Regions from separate parts of the Telluria sp. ZT3P39 genome, predicted to be linked through region 2. Evidence: riboswitches for the same ligand, from Rfam matches in the RefSeq annotation. Region 2 holds a riboswitch; the other holds the start of a gene.

Region 1 (9,535 bases), on a different contig from region 2:
GTTGATGACGAGCGGCCGGCCATGGCGGCGGCACAGCGCCAGCAGGGCGGCGCCCTGCTCCGCCCGCAGCGCCGGGCTGGCGCGCTTGTTCCGGTATTGCAGCAGCGCGGCGCCGGCGGCCAGCGCGGTCTCGGTGACGGCCAGCAGGCGGTCGGTATCAAGCCAGTCGGGCGTGAGCAGGTAGAGTCCTTGCAGGGCGTGGGTGTTCAATGCGGTCTTTCAGTGGGTGTGGAGGATGCGGCGCGGGATGCGCTGGCCGGGGGCGATCCAGAAGGCATGGGCCAGGGTCTGGTGGCAGTAGTCCTGCGCGCGCTCGAGCGCCTGCCCGAGCGGGTCGCCCAGCGCCAGCCGGGCGGCGATGGCGGCGGCCAGGGTGCAGCCGCTGCCATGGTAGGTGTGCGGCAGGCGTGGCAGGCGCCAGATCCGCTCTTCGACGCCGCCGCGCAGCCAGCGGTTCAGGATGATGTCGCCGTCGCCATGGCCGCCGGTGACGAACACGTGCTCGCAGGGCATGGCGTCGAACGCCCCGAGGGCCAGCGCTTCCGGCAGGTTCGGCACCAGCACGGTCGCTAAGGGCAGCAGTTCGGCCAGGGCGGCCAGGGCATCGCCCCGGCCCAACAGGTCGCCGTGGCCGCTTGCCAACACCGGGTCGAGCACCACCGGCAGGCCGGGGTCGGCGAGGCGCAGCTGGCGCAGCAGCGCGGCGATCGCCGCCGCGTTCTCCCGGCTGCCCGGGATGCCGATCTTCACCGCGTCGATGCTGCAGGTGTCGATCAGCGCATCGGCCTGGCGCAGCATGAAGCCGGCATCGACCGGCTGCACCTCGTGCACGCGGTTGTTGTCCTGCACCGTGAGGGCCGTCGCCACCGGCAGCGCATGCGCCCCGAGCGCGCCGATGGCGGCGATGTCCGCCGCCAGGCCCGCCCCGCCGCCGGGATCGAGTCCGGCGAACACCAGTACGGTGGGCACCATCAGGCGACGACGCCTTCGACCGGGGAGGACGGCGCCGCGGCGAAACGCTTCGGCATGCGCCCCGCCAGGTGCGCTTCGCGGCCGGCCAGCACAGCATGGCGCATCGCGCGCGCCATCCGCACCGGGTCGCGCGCGCCGGCGATCGCGCTGTTCATCAACACGCCGTCGCAGCCCAGCTCCATCGCGATGGCCGCATCCGAGGCCGTGCCGACGCCGGCATCGACCAGCACCGGCACCCTGGCCTGCTCGATGATCAGCCCCAGGTTCCACGGGTTCAGGATGCCCATGCCCGAACCGATCAGCGATGCCAGCGGCATCACCGCGACGCAGCCGATCTCCTGCAGGATGCGGGCCTGCACCGGATCGTCGCTGCAATAGACCATCACGTCGAAGCCGTCGCGCACCAGGGTTTCGGCGGCTTTCAAGGTTTCGGGCATGTGCGGGAACAAGCTGGCCGGGTCGCCCAGCACTTCGAGCTTGACCAGCTTGCGCCCGTCCAGCAGCTCGCGCGCCATCTGCAGCGTGTAAACCGCGTCGTTCGCGTTGAAGCAGCCGGCCGTGTTGGGCAGGATGGTGAATTCATCGAGAGGCAGCACGTCGAGCAGGTTCGGCGTGTTGCGGTCCTGGCCGATGTTCACGCGGCGGATCGCCACCGTGACGATCTCGGCGCCGGCCGCCAGGGTGGCTTCGCGGGTCTGGGCGAGGTCGCGGTATTTGCCGCTGCCGACCAGGAGGCGCGAGGCGTAGCGGCGGCCGGCGATGGTGAGGAAGTCTTCGTTCATTGTTGTCCTTTATGTAGGGTGGGCGGCTTCGCCGCCCGCGCGTTCAAACCGTGCTCGCTCTGTGTTGCGCATGCTCGAATCACGCACTGGTTGAGCGCGCGGGCGGGAAACCCGCCCACCCTACGAAACCCGTTGATCAGCCGCCGCCGATGGCGCGGACGATGTCTACTTTGTCGCTGGCACGCAAGCGCCGGGCCGGCCACGCTTCGCGCGGCACCACTTCGCGGTTCACCGCCACCGCCACCGGCTGCCCCGCCAGCCCAAGCTCCCCGGCCAGCTCCTGCAGCGACTGCCCGGCCGGCACGTGGAAAGGCGCGCCGTTCAATTCGATCGCCGGCATCAGGCCTCCCGGTACAAACGGGCGCCGCCCTTGACGAATTCGATCGCCTTTTCCTGCAGGCCTTGGGCCAGGGCGGCCTGCTCATCCATGCCATTGGCGGCCGCATAGGCGCGTACTTCCTGGGTGATCTTCATCGAGCAGAAATGCGGCCCGCACATCGAGCAGAAATGGGCCGCCTTGCTCGACTCCTTGGGCAGGGTCGCGTCGTGGAAGGCGCGCGCCTTGTCCGGATCGAGCCCCAGGTTGAACTGGTCGTCCCAGCGGAATTCGAAGCGGGCTTTCGACAGTGCGTTGTCGCGCATCTGTGCGCCAGGGTGGCCCTTGGCCAGGTCGGCGGCATGGGCAGCGATCTTGTAGGTGATGATGCCGTCCTTGACGTCGGCCTTATCGGGCAGGCCGAGGTGTTCCTTGGGCGTGACGTAGCACAGCATGGCGGTGCCGTACCAGCCGATCGTGGCCGCGCCGATGCCGGAGGTGATGTGGTCATAGCCGGGTGCGATGTCGGTGGTGAGCGGTCCGAGCGTGTAGAACGGCGCCTCGCTGCACTGCTCCAGTTGCAGGTCCATGTTCTCCTTGATCAGGTGCAGCGGCACGTGGCCGGGGCCTTCGATCATGGTCTGGACGTCGTGGCGCCAGGCGACCTGCGTGAGTTCGCCGAGGGTCTTGAGTTCGGCCAGCTGGGCCTCGTCGTTGGCGTCGAAGATCGAGCCGGGGCGCAGGCCGTCGCCCAGGCTGAACGACACGTCATAGGCCTTCATGATGGCGCAGATGTCCTCGAAATGCGTGTAGAGGAAGGATTCGCGGTGGTGGGCCAGGCACCACTTGGCCATGATCGAGCCGCCGCGCGAGACGATGCCGGTCAGGCGCTTCGCCGTCATCGGCACATAGGCCAGGCGCACGCCGGCGTGGATGGTGAAATAGTCGACGCCCTGCTCCGCCTGTTCGATCAGGGTGTCGCGGTAGATCTCCCAGGTGAGGTCTTCGGCCTTGCCGTTCACCTTTTACAGCGCCTGGTAGAGTGGCACCGTGCCGATCGGCACCGGGGAATTCCGGATGATCCATTCGCGCGTCTCGTGGATATGCTTGCCGGTCGACAGGTCCATCACGTTGTCGGCGCCCCAGCGGATCGCCCAGGTCATCTTCTCGACTTCCTCGCCGATCGAGGACGTGACCGCCGAGTTGCCGATGTTGGCGTTGATCTTGACCAGGAAGTTACGGCCGATGATCATCGGCTCGACTTCCGGATGGTTGATGTTGGCCGGGATGATGGCGCGGCCGCGCGCCAGTTCGCTGCGCACGAATTCGGGCGTGATCTCCGGCGGGATGCTGGCGCCGAAAGACTGGCCCGGATGCTGGCGGCCCAGCAGGCCGGCCATGCGCGCGCCGATCGGGCCCGACCCGCCGAGGGACGCGAGGTATTCGCGGCGCCGCAGGTTCTCGCGCAGGGCCACGAATTCCATCTCGGGCGTGATGATGCCTTGCCGCGCGTAGTGCATTTGCGTGACGTTGCGGCCGGGCAGCGCGCGGCGCGGCTTGCGCTGCAGCTTGAAGCGCAGCGCGCTGAGCGCCGGATCGGTAAGGCGCGCCTGGCCGTAGACGGAGCTCGGCCCCGCCAGTTCCTCGGTATCGGCGCGTTCGCGGATCCAGGGCAGGCGCGGCGACTTCAATCCACAGCGCAGGTCGATGGCGGCGGCCGGGTCGGTGTAGGGACCGGAAGTGTCATAGACGAACAGCGGCGGGTTCGGCTCGCCGCCAAAGCTGCCGGGCGTGGGCGCTTGGGCGATCTCGCGCATCGGCACCCGGATGTCGGGGCGGCTGCCTTCGATATAGACCTTGCGCGAGTTCGGGAAGGGCGCGATGGCCGCGCTGTCGACCGTGGCGGTCGCGGCATCGAAACTGTTCGAGTGGGGAAGCGCTGCCGTCAGGGCGGCGGCGAGTGGTGCATTCATGTGGCTCCTTTGCGAGGAGCCAGCAAAGGATTCATCGGGTGTGGCGAGACCTGTGCGCATGCGCACGGCCGCCGTACCGACTGCTTCCCTTCGCTGGCATTATCCAGATCAGGTTCGGAGGGTATTTCTCACCCGCGCATGCTTCGATATGCATGCGCAGGACCCCTAGCGTGTGCTGCCGTTTCGGCAACGGCCGGATTATAGCCCAGGCAAACTTGTACTTACAAGCCGCAAGCTCCGGCCCGGAATGGTCCGGGTTCTACAGCATCGGCGTCTCGCTCGGCAGCGCCTGCAGTTCGAGCCTGCCGTCGACCACATTGGCATCGACAAAAGGCGTCAGGGCCGGCGTGATCTCCTTGACCGCGCTCGGGCCCCCGTCCACCGATACCTCCAGCCGCATGATTGAGGTGCCGACCGGCAGGTCGACGCTGTCGGCGCGCGAGATCCGCAGGTCGGTGGTGACCCCGGACTTGTGGAACACCTGCTCGCCATTCACGCGCAGGCTGACGGTATTGTTCTGAAATCCGTCGCCCAGCCTTACCCGTAATGTCATGACCGCCCTCGCTTCCTGGTTGACTGCAATGATAGATGCGGACAGGCCCGGCGCACGGGGCGCACACGCCTGTCCCGACAACACGGCGCACAATACCGGCACCGCGATCCAGCAACGGGGCGACATGCCGTCCCCGTTCACGACTTCCTGATCGACATCGCCGAAAACGTCTGCAGGGTCATCCTGGCGCTCTCGTCGTCGCCCATCCGCGCCTGGGACGCGGCCAGGCAATTGAGCGCCGTGCCGGTGGACACGGGGTCGAGCACGTGCGATCCGGCCGCGGCGGACAGCAAGGCGACGCTTTCGTCCGGCTTGGCGCTGCGCACATCGATACGGGTCGGGTTTTCGGCCCTGATCGTCTTGAAGGTGCGCGCGGCGTTGACGCCCTTGACCAGCCGCGCGTAGGTGGCCAACGGGTCATCGGCATACCGGTCGAGCACTTCGTCGAAGGCCGCGTTGCCCGCGCGCAGGGTCGGGTTGTCCGAGCCCAGCAGGTAGAGCAGCGAACCCTGGTCTTCGCCCATGAACAGTTCGGCCAGGTGCTCGCCCGCCTCGGTCACCGGATAGCGCACGCGCACCGTCAGAATATCCGATAGCACCTGGGATCCATCGAGCGCCGAATAGGCGGCGCGCACCCGGTATTGTCCAGGCTGCTCGAAATAGAAGCCGCCCTTGCCGTAGCCGATATAGGCGCTCTCCCGGATTTCGTCGTTCGCGCCGAGAACGGTCTGGCGGTCGCCGACCAGGTGGTCGATCAGCGGTTCGTAGGCAACCACCTCCCCGCCCGGCTTGCTGATGACGACATGCACCAGGCCGTGGTTGGGATGCAGCCAGGTGTGGGCGCGCCGTCCGCGCGTGTCGGTTGTCCGCAGTTTCAGTTCGAGCACGACCGGTTCGCCCAGCGCGAAGCTTTTCTGGTGCGTCGAGATGCTCAGCGCCAGGCCCGAGCCGTCCTCGATCGGGTCGGCCATGATCTCGCGGCCCAGCGCGGCCCCGGCCCCGAAACCGCTGCCGCCCATGATGATGTCGTTGCGGAAGCCGTGGCGCAGGTGGATCAGTTCTTCGTCGTCGAAGCGGAAATCGAAATTGCTCCAGTAAGCAGCCGCGCTACCTTTTGGATATTTCCAGGGGTAATTCATCCAGGACAGCGACTCCGGCCGGCTTGCCGCCGGTGGCGAGGCCAGGTGTTTTTGCCACGAGTGCAGCAGGTTGAAGCAGTGGCCGAGCTCGTGCACATAGGTGTAGAGCTGGTCGCGCTGCTTTTCGGCACTGGTGCCGCCGATGCCGGCATGGAACACGGCGCAGCCTTGGCGCTCCTTGCCGGCCAGATCGAACATGATGCCGTACAACAGCGGCCCCTCGTCGTGCAACTGCGCCGCCACCTGCCAGACGCACCATTGCGGCAGGTCGGCCCACAGGGAAAAATGCTGCTGCATCGAGGCGTGCAGCTCGGCATCGCTCCATGAGGCGTCGGTGCCGGCGCCGCTGACATCGATCACATTGCCGCCCGCGGTCGGCGCCATCGCGATACCTGCCTCGGCAAATGCCGAGGCGACGCCCAGTGTGCGCCCGCTGCCGCCCGAGGCCAGGGCGCCGGTGTCGTAGCTGGTGAACACGGGCGTCGTGAGGTCGGATACGCTGTCGGTCTCGATCCGCACCGTGCGGAAATAGCCGGACTGGAAGGCACACTGGTAGGCGGCCCCGGGCGCGTTTGCCGCGGTAAAGAACTGCAGGGTGGCCGCGCCCTGGGGCTGGAACAGCTGCACCCGCGGGATGGTCACCTGGACGGTCGGCGCGCTGCTGCCGAAGGTAAAGCGGCCGCTGCCCCTGATCACATACTGGGTTGCGGTCGCCGTGACGACCGGTGCGTCGACCACGAACGAGCCGTAATACGACAGGGTGCGGCCCATGACCTGGAAAAAGTCTCCGCTCACCCGCTTCATGGGCCGGGTGCGGTCGATATCGACGCGCAGTTCGACCTGGTAGGCGCCGGCGCTGCCGGCGTAGCAGCCGCTGACCGCCTTGCGTATGGTCGGCAGATGCAGGCCCGCCAGCGGCGGCCGGGGCGCCGGCATGCCGGGCGCCTGCGGTACGGGCATCGTCCCCGGCGGCGCCATGACCGGCGCCGCCGCGTCTGGCGCGGCGGACAATTCGGCGAGGCCCAGCTCGCTATTACTCAGGCCGGATATTTCTTCATAGGTGAGCTGGCCACCGGCGCTATCGGCCAGGCGCTCATCGCCGGCGGATTCCACGCCGGTGGGATCTAGTTGCGACATGTTCTTCTCCTTCACGGACCACTCGTATCCGGCGCGGCGGCAGACGAATACGCCTTGCCGACTTCGCCCGGACGCTGCTGCGACGACACAGATTCCCTCTCCATGGAATGAACATCTTCTTTGGACAGGAAGAAGAAGGAAGCGATTTGTCGAGTCCGCAACAATTGGAGGCGATTCGACATCCGATATGAGCTGGATCAAGAAGACGTCAGTTTGCGAAAAGGACGGGGCGCGCGGCTGACGCCGGGCGGCGGACGGGGCCGCCGCGCCGCGCCGCTGCCGGGAATAGGCGGGCGCTGGAAGGTGACCTATAATGGTTTTTTTCTCAAATTCAATCGCCCGCATATTATGGAATTAGCCAAGTCTTTCGAGCCCGCCGACATTGAACAACACTGGCGTGCCGAGTGGGAAAAGCGCGGTTACTTCACCGCCACCATGGAAGACGGCAAGCCGTCGTTCAGCATCCAGCTGCCGCCGCCGAACGTCACCGGCACGCTGCACATGGGCCACGCCTTCAACCAGACCGTCATGGACGGCCTGACGCGCTACTACCGCATGCGCGGCCATAACACCGCCTGGATCCCGGGCACCGACCACGCCGGCATCGCCACCCAGATCGTGGTGGAGCGCCAGCTCGACGCGCAAAAGATCTCGCGCCACGACCTGGGCCGCGACGCCTTCGTCGAGAAGGTCTGGGAGTGGAAGGAAAAATCGGGCAACACCATCACCGGCCAGATGCGCCGCATGGGCACCTCGCCCGACTGGCAGCGCGAATACTTCACGATGGACGAGACCCGTTCGAAGGTCGTCTCGGAAGTGTTCGTGCGCCTGTTCGAGCAGGGCCTGATCTACCGCGGCAAACGCCTGGTCAACTGGGACCCGGTGCTGGGCACCGCGGTGTCGGACCTGGAAGTCGATTCGCAGGAAGAAGACGGCTCGATGTGGTACATCCAGTACCCCTTGGCCGATGGCTCCGGTCACCTGACGGTGGCCACCACCCGTCCTGAAACCATGCTGGGCGACGTCGCCGTGGCGGTGGATCCGACCGACGAGCGTTACACCCATTTGCACGGCAAGATGCTTACCCTGCCGCTGACCGGCCGCCAGATCCCGGTGATCGCCGACAGCTATGTCGACAAGGAATTCGGCACCGGCTGCGTGAAGATCACCCCGGGCCACGACTTCAACGACTACGCGGTCGGCCAGCGCGCCAATCTCGCGCCGATCACGATCATGACGCTGGACGCCAGGATCAACGAGAACGCGCCCGCCCAATACCAGGGCATGGACCGCTTTGCCGCGCGCAAGCAGATCGTCGCTGACCTCGAAGCGCAAGGCCTGCTGGAGCAGGTCAAGCCGCACAAGCTGATGGTGCCGCGCGGCGACCGTACCGGCGTCGTCATCGAGCCGATGCTGACCGACCAGTGGTTCGTCGCCATGAGCAAGCCGGCGCCGGAAGGCAGCTTCAATCCGGGCAAGTCGATCACCGAAGTGGCGATGGAAAAAGTCGCCAGCGGCGAGATCAAGTTCGTGCCGGAGAACTGGACTACCACCTACAACCAGTGGCTGGGCAACATCCAGGACTGGTGCATCTCGCGCCAGCTGTGGTGGGGCCACCGCATCCCGGCCTGGTACGCCGAAGACGGCCAGATCGTGGTCGCGCGCAGCGAAGAAGAAGCGCACGCCAAGGCCAAGGCCGCAGGCATTACCGGCGCGCTGCGCCGTGACGACGACGTCCTGGACACCTGGTTCTCGTCGGCCCTGGTCCCCTTCTCGACCATGGGCTGGCCGGAGCAGACGAAGGACATGTCGATGTTCCTGCCGTCGTCCGTGCTGGTGACGGGCTTCGACATCATCTTCTTCTGGGTCGCCCGCATGGTGATGATGACGACCCACTTCACCGGCAAGGTGCCGTTCGAGACCGTGTACGTGCACGGCCTGGTGCGCGACTCGCAGGGCCAGAAGATGTCGAAGTCGAAGGGCAATACGCTCGACCCGATCGACCTGATCGACGGCATCGACCTCGACTCGCTGGTCGCCAAGCGCACCACCGGCCTGATGGACCCGCGCGCCTCCGAGAAGATCGCGAAAGCCACCCGCAAGGAATTCCCGAACGGGATCCCGGCCTTCGGCACCGACGCCGTGCGCTTCACGATGGCCAGCTACGCTTCGCTGGGCCGCAACATCAACTTCGACCTCGGCCGCTGCGAAGGCTACCGCAACTTCTGCAACAAGATGTGGAATGCGACGCGCTTCGTGATGATGAATACCGAAGGCAAGGACTGCGGTGCTCCGAATCCGGAAGACCTGTCGCAGGCCGACCGCTGGATCATCTCGCTGATGAACCGCGCCGAACTCGACGTGGCCAAGGGCTTCGCCGACTACCGCTTCGACAACATCGCCAGCACCATCTACAAGTTCGTCTGGGACGAGTATTGCGACTGGTACCTGGAAGTGGCCAAGGTCTCGGTCCAGCAAGGCACCGAGGCGCAGCAGCGCGCCACCCGCCACACCCTGCTGCGCGTGCTCGAAGTGATCCTGCGCCTGGCGCACCCGATCATCCCCTTCGTGACCGAAGCGCTGTGGCAGGCCATCGCGCCGCTGGCCGGAAAAACCGGCGACAGCATCATGATGCAGCCCTACCCGATCGCCGACGAATCCCT
Region 2 (9,535 bases):
TAATTAGAGAACGATCAAACATGGCGGGACCGCTGAACGAGGTCTTCAAGGCGATCGCCGATCCGACGCGGCGCGAGATCCTGCGCCTGCTGCGCAGTGAAGAGATGAGCGCGGGCGACGTGGCGGCAAGGTTCGACATGACCAAGCCCACCGTGTCGCACCATTTTGCGGTGCTCAAGGCCGCCGGCCTGATTACCAGCCGGCGCGACGGGCAGACCATCTGGTATGCGCTCGACACCACGGTGCTCGAGGACGTGCTGGCCTGGTCGATGGACATGGCGCGCGGCGCCAAGGGAGACAAACAATGAAGAAACCGATGTCGAAGCGATTCCTGCTGCTGTTCCTGGCCGTGGCGCTGTTGACCCTGAACCTGGTGCTGGCGCTGTATCCGGAACTGCCGTCCCTGATCCCGGTGCACTGGAATGCCGACGGCGAGGCCGACCGCTGGGGCCCGCGTTCGATGGTGCTGCTGTATTCGGCCGTCATGCTCGGGTCGGGCGTGCTGTGGCTGGTGCTGCCCAGGCTCTCGCCGAAACGCTTCGCGGTGGAGGAGTTCGAATCGACCTGGTGGTATGTCGGCATGGTCACCGTGTCCTGCTTCGCCTACCTGCAGTGCGTGCACCTGTGGGGCGCCTGGAAGCCCGGCTTCAACGTCGACCGCGCCATGCTGGGCGGCCTTGGCATGTTCTTCATCCTGGCCGGTAACGTGACGGGCAAGGTGCGCCGCAATTTCTGGCTCGGCGTGCGGACGCCCTGGACGCTGGCCAATGAACGCGTGTGGTATGCGACGCACCGGTTCGCGGCCAAGACCATGGTGGCGGGCGGGGTGGTGGCCTTGATCGCGGTGCTGTCCGGGTGGCCGACCCTGGTGGCGCTGGTGGCGCTGGCTGTCGGGGCGCTGGTGCCGGTGGGGTACTCGCTGGTGTATTACAAGCGCCTGGAACGGGCCGGGACGCTGGAGGCGTAAGCCGCGTTTTCGGCAGTGCCTGCTTTGTTCACCGATCCAGCACGCCCTGCAAGCGCCGCACCAGGAAATCCACCAGCGCCGCCACCCGCGGCGCCAGGGCTCCCTGCCTGTAGAACACCGCCCACACCGGCTGCGTCCACCCCAGGGTCGCCCCCTCCAGTACCGGCACCAGCCGCCCCTGCGCCACATCGGCCCGCGTCAGGAAATCCGACAGCGACGCAATCCCCGCCGCGCCCAGCGCCAGGTGGCGCACCGTCTCGCCGCTCGATGCCGTCACCGCCGGCGTCACCGTCCACCCTTCCCCGCCGGCGTGCTGCAGCGGCCAGGTATTGAGCGACGCCGGCGCCGTGAATCCCAGGGTCCGATGCGCTTTCAACGATGCGGCATCCGGCGGCGTCCCATGCTTCTCGAGATACGCCGGCGCGGCCAGCACGCGCAAGCGCGTCGTGCCGAGGCGGCGCGCGTTGAGCGTGGAATCGGGCAGCGCGCCGATGCGGATCGCCAGGTCGGCGCGCTCTTCGATCAGGTCCACATAGGTCTCGCCGCTGACCAGTTCGAGCTGCACCAGTGGGTAAGCGTCCATGAACTCGGCCACCAGCGGCGCGAGCAGGTGGTCGAGCGCCGGGGTCGCCGCATTCACCCGCACCAGTCCCGCCGGCTGCGACCGGCGCGCGGCCGCTTCCAGCTCGGTGTTGGCGAGATCGGCCAGCAGGCTGCGCGCCCGCCCCAGCAGCCAGCTTCCCTCTTCCGTCAGTTGCAGGCGCCGCGTCGTGCGGTGCATCAGGGTCATGCCCAGGTGGTCCTCGAGGCGCGAGATCGTGCGCGAGACGCCCGAGGGCGTCTGCCCGAGGCGCTCGGCAGCGGCCGAGAACGAACCGGCATCTATGACTGCGGAAAATGCAATCAAGGCCTCTACATCGATCATTTGTGACTCCGGGTCAAAAGTCAATTGTACGCCAGGGCATTTTTCTTCTGCTTGCGGCGCAGCACACTGCACCCCTCACTACAACCGCACCAGGAGCACTCCATGCCACTTGCACTCTGGGCGCTGACACTCAGCGCTTTCGCCATCGGGACCACCGAATTCGTCATCGTCGGCCTGATTCCCACCATCGCCGCCAGCCTCGGCGTGTCGGTGCCTTCCGCCGGCCTCCTGGTGAGCCTGTACGCGCTGGGCGTGGCCATCGGCGCGCCGGTGCTCACCGCGCTCACCGGCCGTATCCCGCGCAAGCAGCTCCTGATCGGCCTGATGATGCTGTTCACCGTCGGGAACCTGGTGGCCTGGATGGCGCCCGGCTATGCGGCCCTGATGGCGGCGCGCGTGCTCACCGGGCTGGCGCACGGCGTGTTCTTCTCGATCGGTTCGACCATCGCCACCAGCCTGGTGCCGAAGGAAAAAGCGGCCAGCGCGATCGCCCTGATGTTCACCGGCCTGACCGTGGCCCTTGTTACCGGCGTGCCGCTCGGGACCTTCATCGGCCAGCATTTCGGCTGGCAGGCGACTTTCCTCGCCGTGTCGCTGCTGGGCGTGGTCGCCATGATCGGCAGCTGGATCCTGGTGCCCTCGAACATCGCCGGCAGCAAGCCGTCCAGCCTGTTGACCCAGCTGGCCGTGCTGCGCAAGCCGCGCCTGCTGCTGGTGTATGCCATCACCACCCTCGGCTACGGCGGCTCCTTCATCGCCTTCACTTATCTCGCACCGATCCTGCAGGAGGTTTCTGGCTTCGCGGCGTCCAGCGTGGGGCTGGTGATGCTGGTGTATGGCGTCTCGGTCGCGGCCGGGAATATCTGGGGCGGCAAGCTGGCCGACCGCAAGGGTCCATTGGCCGCGCTGCAGATCGTGTTCGCGCTGCTGGCCCTCGTGCTGCTGGCGCTGGCCTTCACCGCGCCGAGCAAACCGCTGGTGCTGCTCACGGTGCTGGCCTGGGGCGCGGTCGCCTTCGGCAACGTGCCGGGCCTGCAGGTGTATGTGGTGCAGCGCGCCGAACGCGATGCGCCGGACGCGGTGGACGTGGCATCCGGCCTGAACATCGCCGCCTTCAATGTCGGCATCGCGCTGGGCGCCTGGGGCGGCGGCCTGGTCGTCGAGCGCTTGGGACTGATGGCCACGCCCTGGATCGGCTCCCTGATCGTGACCGGCGCCTTTGCCCTCACCACCCTGGCCAGCTGGCTCGACCACCGCGACGGCGCACCAGGCAAACCACCGCGCAGCGCCGCCGTCGCCAGCCATTGATCAGCGCGCCGGAGGCGAAGGCCAGCAAAAAAGTTCTTCCACCATCGCGCTCCTCCGGGGTGTTTCGGCCTGGCGCAATGAGCGGTGATGAATTGGCAGCGTGGCGCCGCACAAACATGGTAGTCTTGTACTGCCTGTCAGGCGAAAATAAAAAGTCAAACAATCGAGAGAGACCACATGACCGCCTCTTCTGACCCAGGTTTCAGCTCCTCCTTCCTTTTGCACTATCCGGGCACAAGCTAGCGTTTCGGCAGATAATGCTTTGCGGAATTAACTTTCCGCAAAGGCAGCCCGTCATCCGTGACGGGCATCGAGTTAAAGACAGGGGCGCGCTTTCCGCGCCCGCAACTTTACGCCGAATGGAGCGCCCCGCATGATCTTCGCTCACCTGACCAAGCATTGGCTTGCCCGCCGCAGCCAGTACACGCCCGCTTCCTGGATGCTCAGCATCGCGCGCAGCCTGCGCGTGCTGCGCTACTGGCGCGAGCACCAGGCCCTGTGCCGTCTCGACCTGGTGCGCCGCTTCGTCGCGGCCGCGCCCAACGACGACCTGTTCCACCACCTGAGCCATCGCAGCTACCTGGCCAAAGACCTGAGCGCGCGCCAGCGCGTGCAGTGTGCGCTGTCGCATTACCGCTTCGAAGACACGACCTTCAGCAACGCCTATCACCAGCTGGTGTACGGCAGCGGCGGCCTCACGCTGTGGCAGCACCAGGCGCAGCTGGAAAGCGGCGAGCACGAGTTCCTGCTGCGCCTGGAAATGGCGCCGCGCAGCGATGCCGAAGGCGACCTCACCATCTCGCTGGTTGCCGACGGCAAGTACCTGCACCGCCTGTCGTATAGCTGGGTCGATGGTCAGCTGGCCGGCGTTGAACTGCCCACGGTGCCTTTCGTCACGCGCAACCAGGGCCGCTGGCTTGATTCCGGCGCCGCCTTCGCCGCCTTCGAAGAAACCTTCCCGAACAATTCGCCGAGCTTCTTCTGCTTCGCCGCCATGCAGGGCGTGGCGCAGGCGGTGGGCATCGACCGCGTGGTGGCCATCAAGTGCACCTCGCACATCGCCTACAATCCGCTCGACACCAAGCATTTCGAGAACGCCTACGACGGCTTCTGGAAGGTGCTGGGCGGCGTCGAGATGCCGGGCCGCAGCTACCTGGTGCCGCTGCCCTTCTACCTCAAGCCGCTGTCCGAGATGCCGTCCAAGCACCGCAAGCGCGCGGCGCAGCGGCGCGAATACTGGCGCGCTATCGGCGACTCCACCCGTTCCACCATGCTGCGCCACATGGCGCCGGCGGTGAGCGCCCCGGCGCGCGCGGTGGCGGCGCCCGCGACTGCGGAAGCCTGAGCCTTCGCTGCAGGCTAGGTGCTTGCCAGATTCGCCACGCCCGCCCGGGACCGTGGTACACTGCCGCCTCGCTAGGGGTCCTGGACGTGCAATTGCACGATTCGGGTGAGAGATACCCTTCGTACCTGATCTGGATAATGCCAGCGAAGGAAAGCGCAACGCAGTTCCCCACCTTGTTTGCCCTTCCCCCACGTTGGCTCCGGCTTTTCATAAAAGCAGCGCGCCGCATCGTTCTCGTGGCGCGCGAAGACGAGCAAACACATGACATTCAACCTGAAGCAATCCGTTCTCGCCTGCGCCGTCCTGCAGGCATTCTCCGCAACCGCGTCGGCGCAGCAAACCGAAAACGTCGCCTCGGTGGTCGTCACCGGCAGCCGCTGGGTCGCCGGCGACCGCGCCGGCATCGGCGGCTTTTCAGATGCGCCGCTGCTCGACACCCCGGCCGCGATCAGCGCCCTGACCCGCACCCAGATGCAGGACCTGTCGATCCGCAACGTCACCGATGCGGCCCGCTTCGACGCCTCGGTGGGCGACGCCTATAACGCGGTCGGCTATGCCGAACAGTTCTCGATCCGCGGCTTCGCGCTCGACAACGCGACCAGCTACCGCAAGGACGGCATCGCGATTCCGGCCGATACCCAGATCCCGCTCGAAAACAAGGAACGCATCGAGACCCTGCGCGGCCTGGCCGGCCTGCAGGCGGGCGTCGCCGCGCCCGGCGGCATGGTCAATTTCGTGACCAAGCGCCCGACCAATTCGCCCCTGCGCTCGGCGCTGGTGGAAGTGAGCGAACGCGGCACCCTGCACGGCTCGGTCGACCTGGGCGGCCGCTTCGAGGACCGCCGCTTCGGCTATCGGCTCAACGCCGCGGCGGAAAGCCTGAAATCCTATGTGCGCGGCGCCGACGGCGAGCGCCAGTTCGCCTCCCTCGCCTTCGACTGGCAAATCGCACCGGACGTCCTGCTGGCGCTCGACCTCGACCACCAGCACCGCTCGCAGATCACCGCACCGGGCTACCAGTTGATTCGCAACGAGACCCTGCCGGCCGGCGTGTCGCCCAAGACGCTGCTCAACGCCCAGGCCTGGACCCGGCCTGTGGAAACCACCAGCCGCAATCTCGGCCTGCGCTTCGAATACCGGCTCAATCCCGACTGGACGGCCACCGTCAACGCCAACAAGCACTGGTTCGAGCGCGACGACTACACCGCCTTCCCTTACGGCTGCAGCAACGAGGGCGACGGCTACTATCCGGGCTACTGCTCCAACGGCGACTACGACGTCTACGACTACCAGAGCGTCGGCGAGCGCAAGACTCCGTGGGGCGCGCAAGCCATGCTGCAGGGCCGCCTGGCCACTGGCGCGGTGCGTCACGCATTGACGGTGGGCGCGGCGATGTCCGAACGCCACGACAGCTTCGGTGAATACGTCTACGACTACGCCGGCTACAGCAATATCTACGACAACCTGCAGGTCGATCCGGCGCCCGGCAATCCCGCCACCGGCCCGGTGATGGAACGCCGTACCGACCGCGAGACCTCGCTGTTCGTGCAGGATGTCGCCACGCTGTCGGAACAGTTCACGCTGCACGCCGGCCTGCGTTACGTGAAGCTCGAGCGCGACGAACTGGCCGAGATCGGCCAGGCGCGCGTCCAGGCCAATGACGCCTTCGTGCTGCCGAGCGTGGCGCTGGTCTACAAGCCGGCGCGCGACTGGAGCGTCTACGGTTCGCTCAGCCACGGCCTGCAGCACGGCGGCATCGCCGGGATGGGCGCCACCAACGAGAACACCGCCCTGCCTCCGAGCCGCTCGAAGCAGTTGGAGCTGGGCGTGAAGGGCGTCGTGGGCAATGCAGTCATGGTCTCGGCCGCGCTGTTCGACATCAGGCAGGGCCTGGAATACGTAAACGCCGCCGGCACTTTTGTCCGCGCCGGCGCGCAACGGCATCGCGGGCTCGAACTGGCGGCGCAGGGCAAGCTGGGTGCGGACCTGAACTACAGCCTGTCGATGATGGCGCTGGACGCGAAGCAGACCGGCACCGGCGACGCCGATGTCGAAGGCAAGCGCGTCACCAACGTGCCGGAGTACCGTTCGACTGCGTGGATGGAATACGCGGTGCCGGCGGTGGCCGGCCTGAAGCTCGACGCGCTGTGGCAGTATTCAGGCAGCAAGGCCTTCGATCCGGCCAACCGCGCGGTGGTGCCGGGCTACCACGTGGCGGGCCTGGGCGGCTCGTACGCCTTGAAGTTCGGGAGGATGACTACCGTCCTGCGCGCCCGCGTGGACAATGTGTTCGACACGTTTTACTGGCGCGACGTGACGCAGTCGCTGGGCGGCTACCTGCTGCCGGGCGTGCCGCGCACCTTCCGCCTGTCGGCCCAGTTCGACTTCTAGCAGCGCTCAATCGCCGAGATCCTCCAGCTTGCCGAGGCAGCGGCGCTGGAAGCCGTTCAAACCGGTGGCCACGAAAGCGCTTTCCGGCTCGATCACGCCGGCGTCGAGCAGCAGGCGCAGCTTGGCGATGCGGTCGCCCTGGGCCAGGGCCTGCGCCAGGTGCGGCGTCGCCGCCGCATCCGGCTCGTTCGAGCATGCGATCGCCTCGACCACGTCGGCCGGGAAGTCCCAGTGCCGGGCAATCACCGACGACAGCTGGCGGCTGGCGGCAAACAGTTCGATCCCGAAGGCCCCGGAGGCCGGCACCCTGCCTTCGCCATGGCGGTCGGCGACCTGGAAGGCCACCTGCAGGCCCACGTTCTGCATCAGGCCGGCCAGGTAGGCTTCGAACACGCTGGCCGACAAGCCGGGCGCCATCACGCTGGCGGCAAAGGCGCAGCGTTCGGAATGGCGCCAGAGGTTCGGCGCCACCGCGCGCGCGACCCCTTGCGTCTTGACCCGCACCAGCGGCCGGAAGGCGATCCGCGCCAGCAGCATGCGCAGGCCGTTCAGGCCCAGCATCGCGACTGCGCCGTCGAGGGTCTCGATCGGCTTGACCGGCCGGTAATATGCGCTGTTGGCTTCGCGGATCACTTCGGCGACCAGCACCAGGTCGCGCCCGACTTCGGCCGCGACCGCGGCGCTCGAGATGTTCTCGTTCGACAGCGCGTTGAGCAGTTGCGTGATCAAATCCGGAATGCGCGGCACCAGGCCGGACGCATTTTCGGGATCGTCCGCCAGCGCGCGCACTTCCGCCAGGATCGCCGCTTCCGTTTCGGGGGTGGAGTTGCCGCGGCTCGAGGCAGTCAGCCAGCGGTAGAAGGCGGCGTCGATATCGGAGACCGCGTCATCGCCGTCCACGACCGCCGCCGGGCCGGGGCCGGCGGACGTGCCGGTCTCCTTGCTGGTGCCGCCTAACAAGCGGTCTATCCATTTTTTCACGGTACACCGCCATCGGTAGAAGAAAAAAATTATTCTAATACCATACAGCAACAAATCCTAGCACTAAGAAGCGTTTCCTTGACCTGCGGCGTTGCCAGGAAGCCCCAGCAATGCTTCTACCTGCCGCAGCCGGCGGTCCAGTTCCCCCTCCAGCAGCAGGTAGGGGATCCCACGCGACGCCAGGGTCTGCACCAGCATCCGGTGCACGTTCTGGCGCACTTCTTCCGATTCACGCTGCAGGCCGTCCGGTTCCCAGGGGCTGTCGGGCGCCGTCACCAGGGTCCAGGCATAGTCGTGGCGGCTGTCCAGGCGTGCCAGTTGCGGATCCACCCTGCCCCAGTACTGGCGGCTGTACAGTGCCGTCATCAGGGGCGTGGTGTCGCAGAACAGGAAGCGCGCCGCACGCGCGGCGGCGGCGTCTTCGCGCGCGCGCTGCGTGCAGGCGATCGGATACTGGTCGCTCTCGAACGGCACTCTAGCGTGCAGGTCGACGAATTCGCGCAGGTATTCGGGCACCCATACGGTTCGATAGCGCGCGGCCAGCGCCTCGGCCAGCGTCGACTTGCCGGACGACTCGGCGCCCAGCACCGCGATGCGCAGGACCGGGGCCGTCATGCGTCCTTCCTTGCGATGTTCGACCAGGCGCGCAGGCCGGTGTAAGCCAGCACCACGAACAGGGCATACAGGAAGGCGGTCAGGTTCAGGCCCTTGTAGACGTACAGGCCGACGTAGAGCACGTCCACCACGATCCAGACGATCCAGTTCTCGACCTTCTTGCGGCCCAGCAGGAGCTGGCCCACCAGGCTACCGGCGGTCAGGAAGCCATCCGCATGGGGCACGTCGGTGTCGGTATAGTGGTCAAGAAAAGAAGACAGCAGGATGAAGCCCGCGACCCAGGCGGCAATCGCCCAGCCCCAGGCGGCGCGCTTCAAGCGCGTCACCACCAGCGGCTGGTCGCCCGCGCCGTGCAGCCACTGATACCAGCCCCACACCGAGGCGGCGATGAAGACGAACTGCAGGCCCATGTCGCCATACAGCCTGGCTTCGAAAAACACGACCGCATACGTGGCGGACGACGCAATCGAGAACAGCCAGGCCCAATGCTTCTGGCGGATGTTGAGGGCAACCGTGGTGACCGCCAGCAGGAAGGAAATCAGTTCCAGCGGCGTGGTGGTGAGCCCGGCGAGGGTAAGCGGTTCGTTCATGGGGTCCAATCGGAAGACGCCGGATGGTAACAGCAAAAAGGCCATGGCGGTTGGTCACCGCCATGGCCCTTCAGGTGTCGAAAACCCGGATTACTTCTTCGGGTATTTGATCGTCATTTCCTTGAGCAGGTTGTCGGCCTGGTCGACTTCCTTCATCACCCACAGCATGTAGCGGATGTCGACGTGGATCGCGCGCGTGATGGCGCTGTCGAAATACCAGTCCTTGGTGATCGATTCATAGGTCGAATCGAAGTTCAGGCCCACCAGCTCTCCGCGCTTGTTGAGAACGGCCGAACCCGAATTGCCGCCGGTGGTATCGGCGCTCGACAGGAAGTTGACCGGCACGGTGCCCAGCGCCGCATCCTTGAACACGCCGTAGCGCTTCTGCTTGATGGCGTCCGTCAGCGCGGCGG

What was found. Region 2 has a riboswitch for thiamine pyrophosphate ahead of AC56LR_RS18195 (TonB-dependent siderophore receptor). Riboswitches for the same ligand answer to the same signal wherever they lie in the genome.
Region 1: it holds a riboswitch for thiamine pyrophosphate, as region 2 does, so the genes downstream of both, thiC (phosphomethylpyrimidine synthase ThiC) here and AC56LR_RS18195 (TonB-dependent siderophore receptor) in region 2, are expected to answer to the same signal.

The regions. Positions count from the first base shown of each region.
Region 1 covers NZ_JCASIH010000008.1:43,631-53,165, forward strand. The annotation lists gene thiE (thiamine phosphate synthase) at 1-195, opposite strand, end outside; gene AC56LR_RS10345 (hydroxymethylpyrimidine/phosphomethylpyrimidine kinase) at 220-972, opposite strand; gene AC56LR_RS10350 (thiazole synthase) at 972-1,754, opposite strand; gene thiS (sulfur carrier protein ThiS) at 1,891-2,094, opposite strand; partial or broken gene thiC (phosphomethylpyrimidine synthase ThiC) at 2,094-4,043, opposite strand; TPP riboswitch at 4,112-4,220, opposite strand; gene AC56LR_RS10365 (hypothetical protein) at 4,303-4,596, opposite strand; gene AC56LR_RS10370 (hypothetical protein) at 4,734-6,872, opposite strand; gene AC56LR_RS10375 (valine--tRNA ligase) at 7,221-9,535, shown strand, end outside.
Region 2 covers NZ_JCASIH010000024.1:46,947-56,481, reverse strand. The annotation lists gene AC56LR_RS18220 (autorepressor SdpR family transcription factor) at 21-308, shown strand; gene AC56LR_RS18215 (SdpI family protein) at 317-967, shown strand; gene AC56LR_RS18210 (LysR family transcriptional regulator) at 996-1,892, opposite strand; gene AC56LR_RS18205 (MFS transporter) at 1,995-3,200, shown strand; gene AC56LR_RS18200 (DUF535 family protein) at 3,574-4,545, shown strand; TPP riboswitch at 4,609-4,714, shown strand; gene AC56LR_RS18195 (TonB-dependent siderophore receptor) at 4,807-6,936, shown strand; gene AC56LR_RS18190 (HDOD domain-containing protein) at 6,943-7,917, opposite strand; gene AC56LR_RS18185 (AAA family ATPase) at 7,981-8,532, opposite strand; gene pnuC (nicotinamide riboside transporter PnuC) at 8,529-9,122, opposite strand; gene AC56LR_RS18175 (S46 family peptidase) at 9,213-9,535, opposite strand, start outside.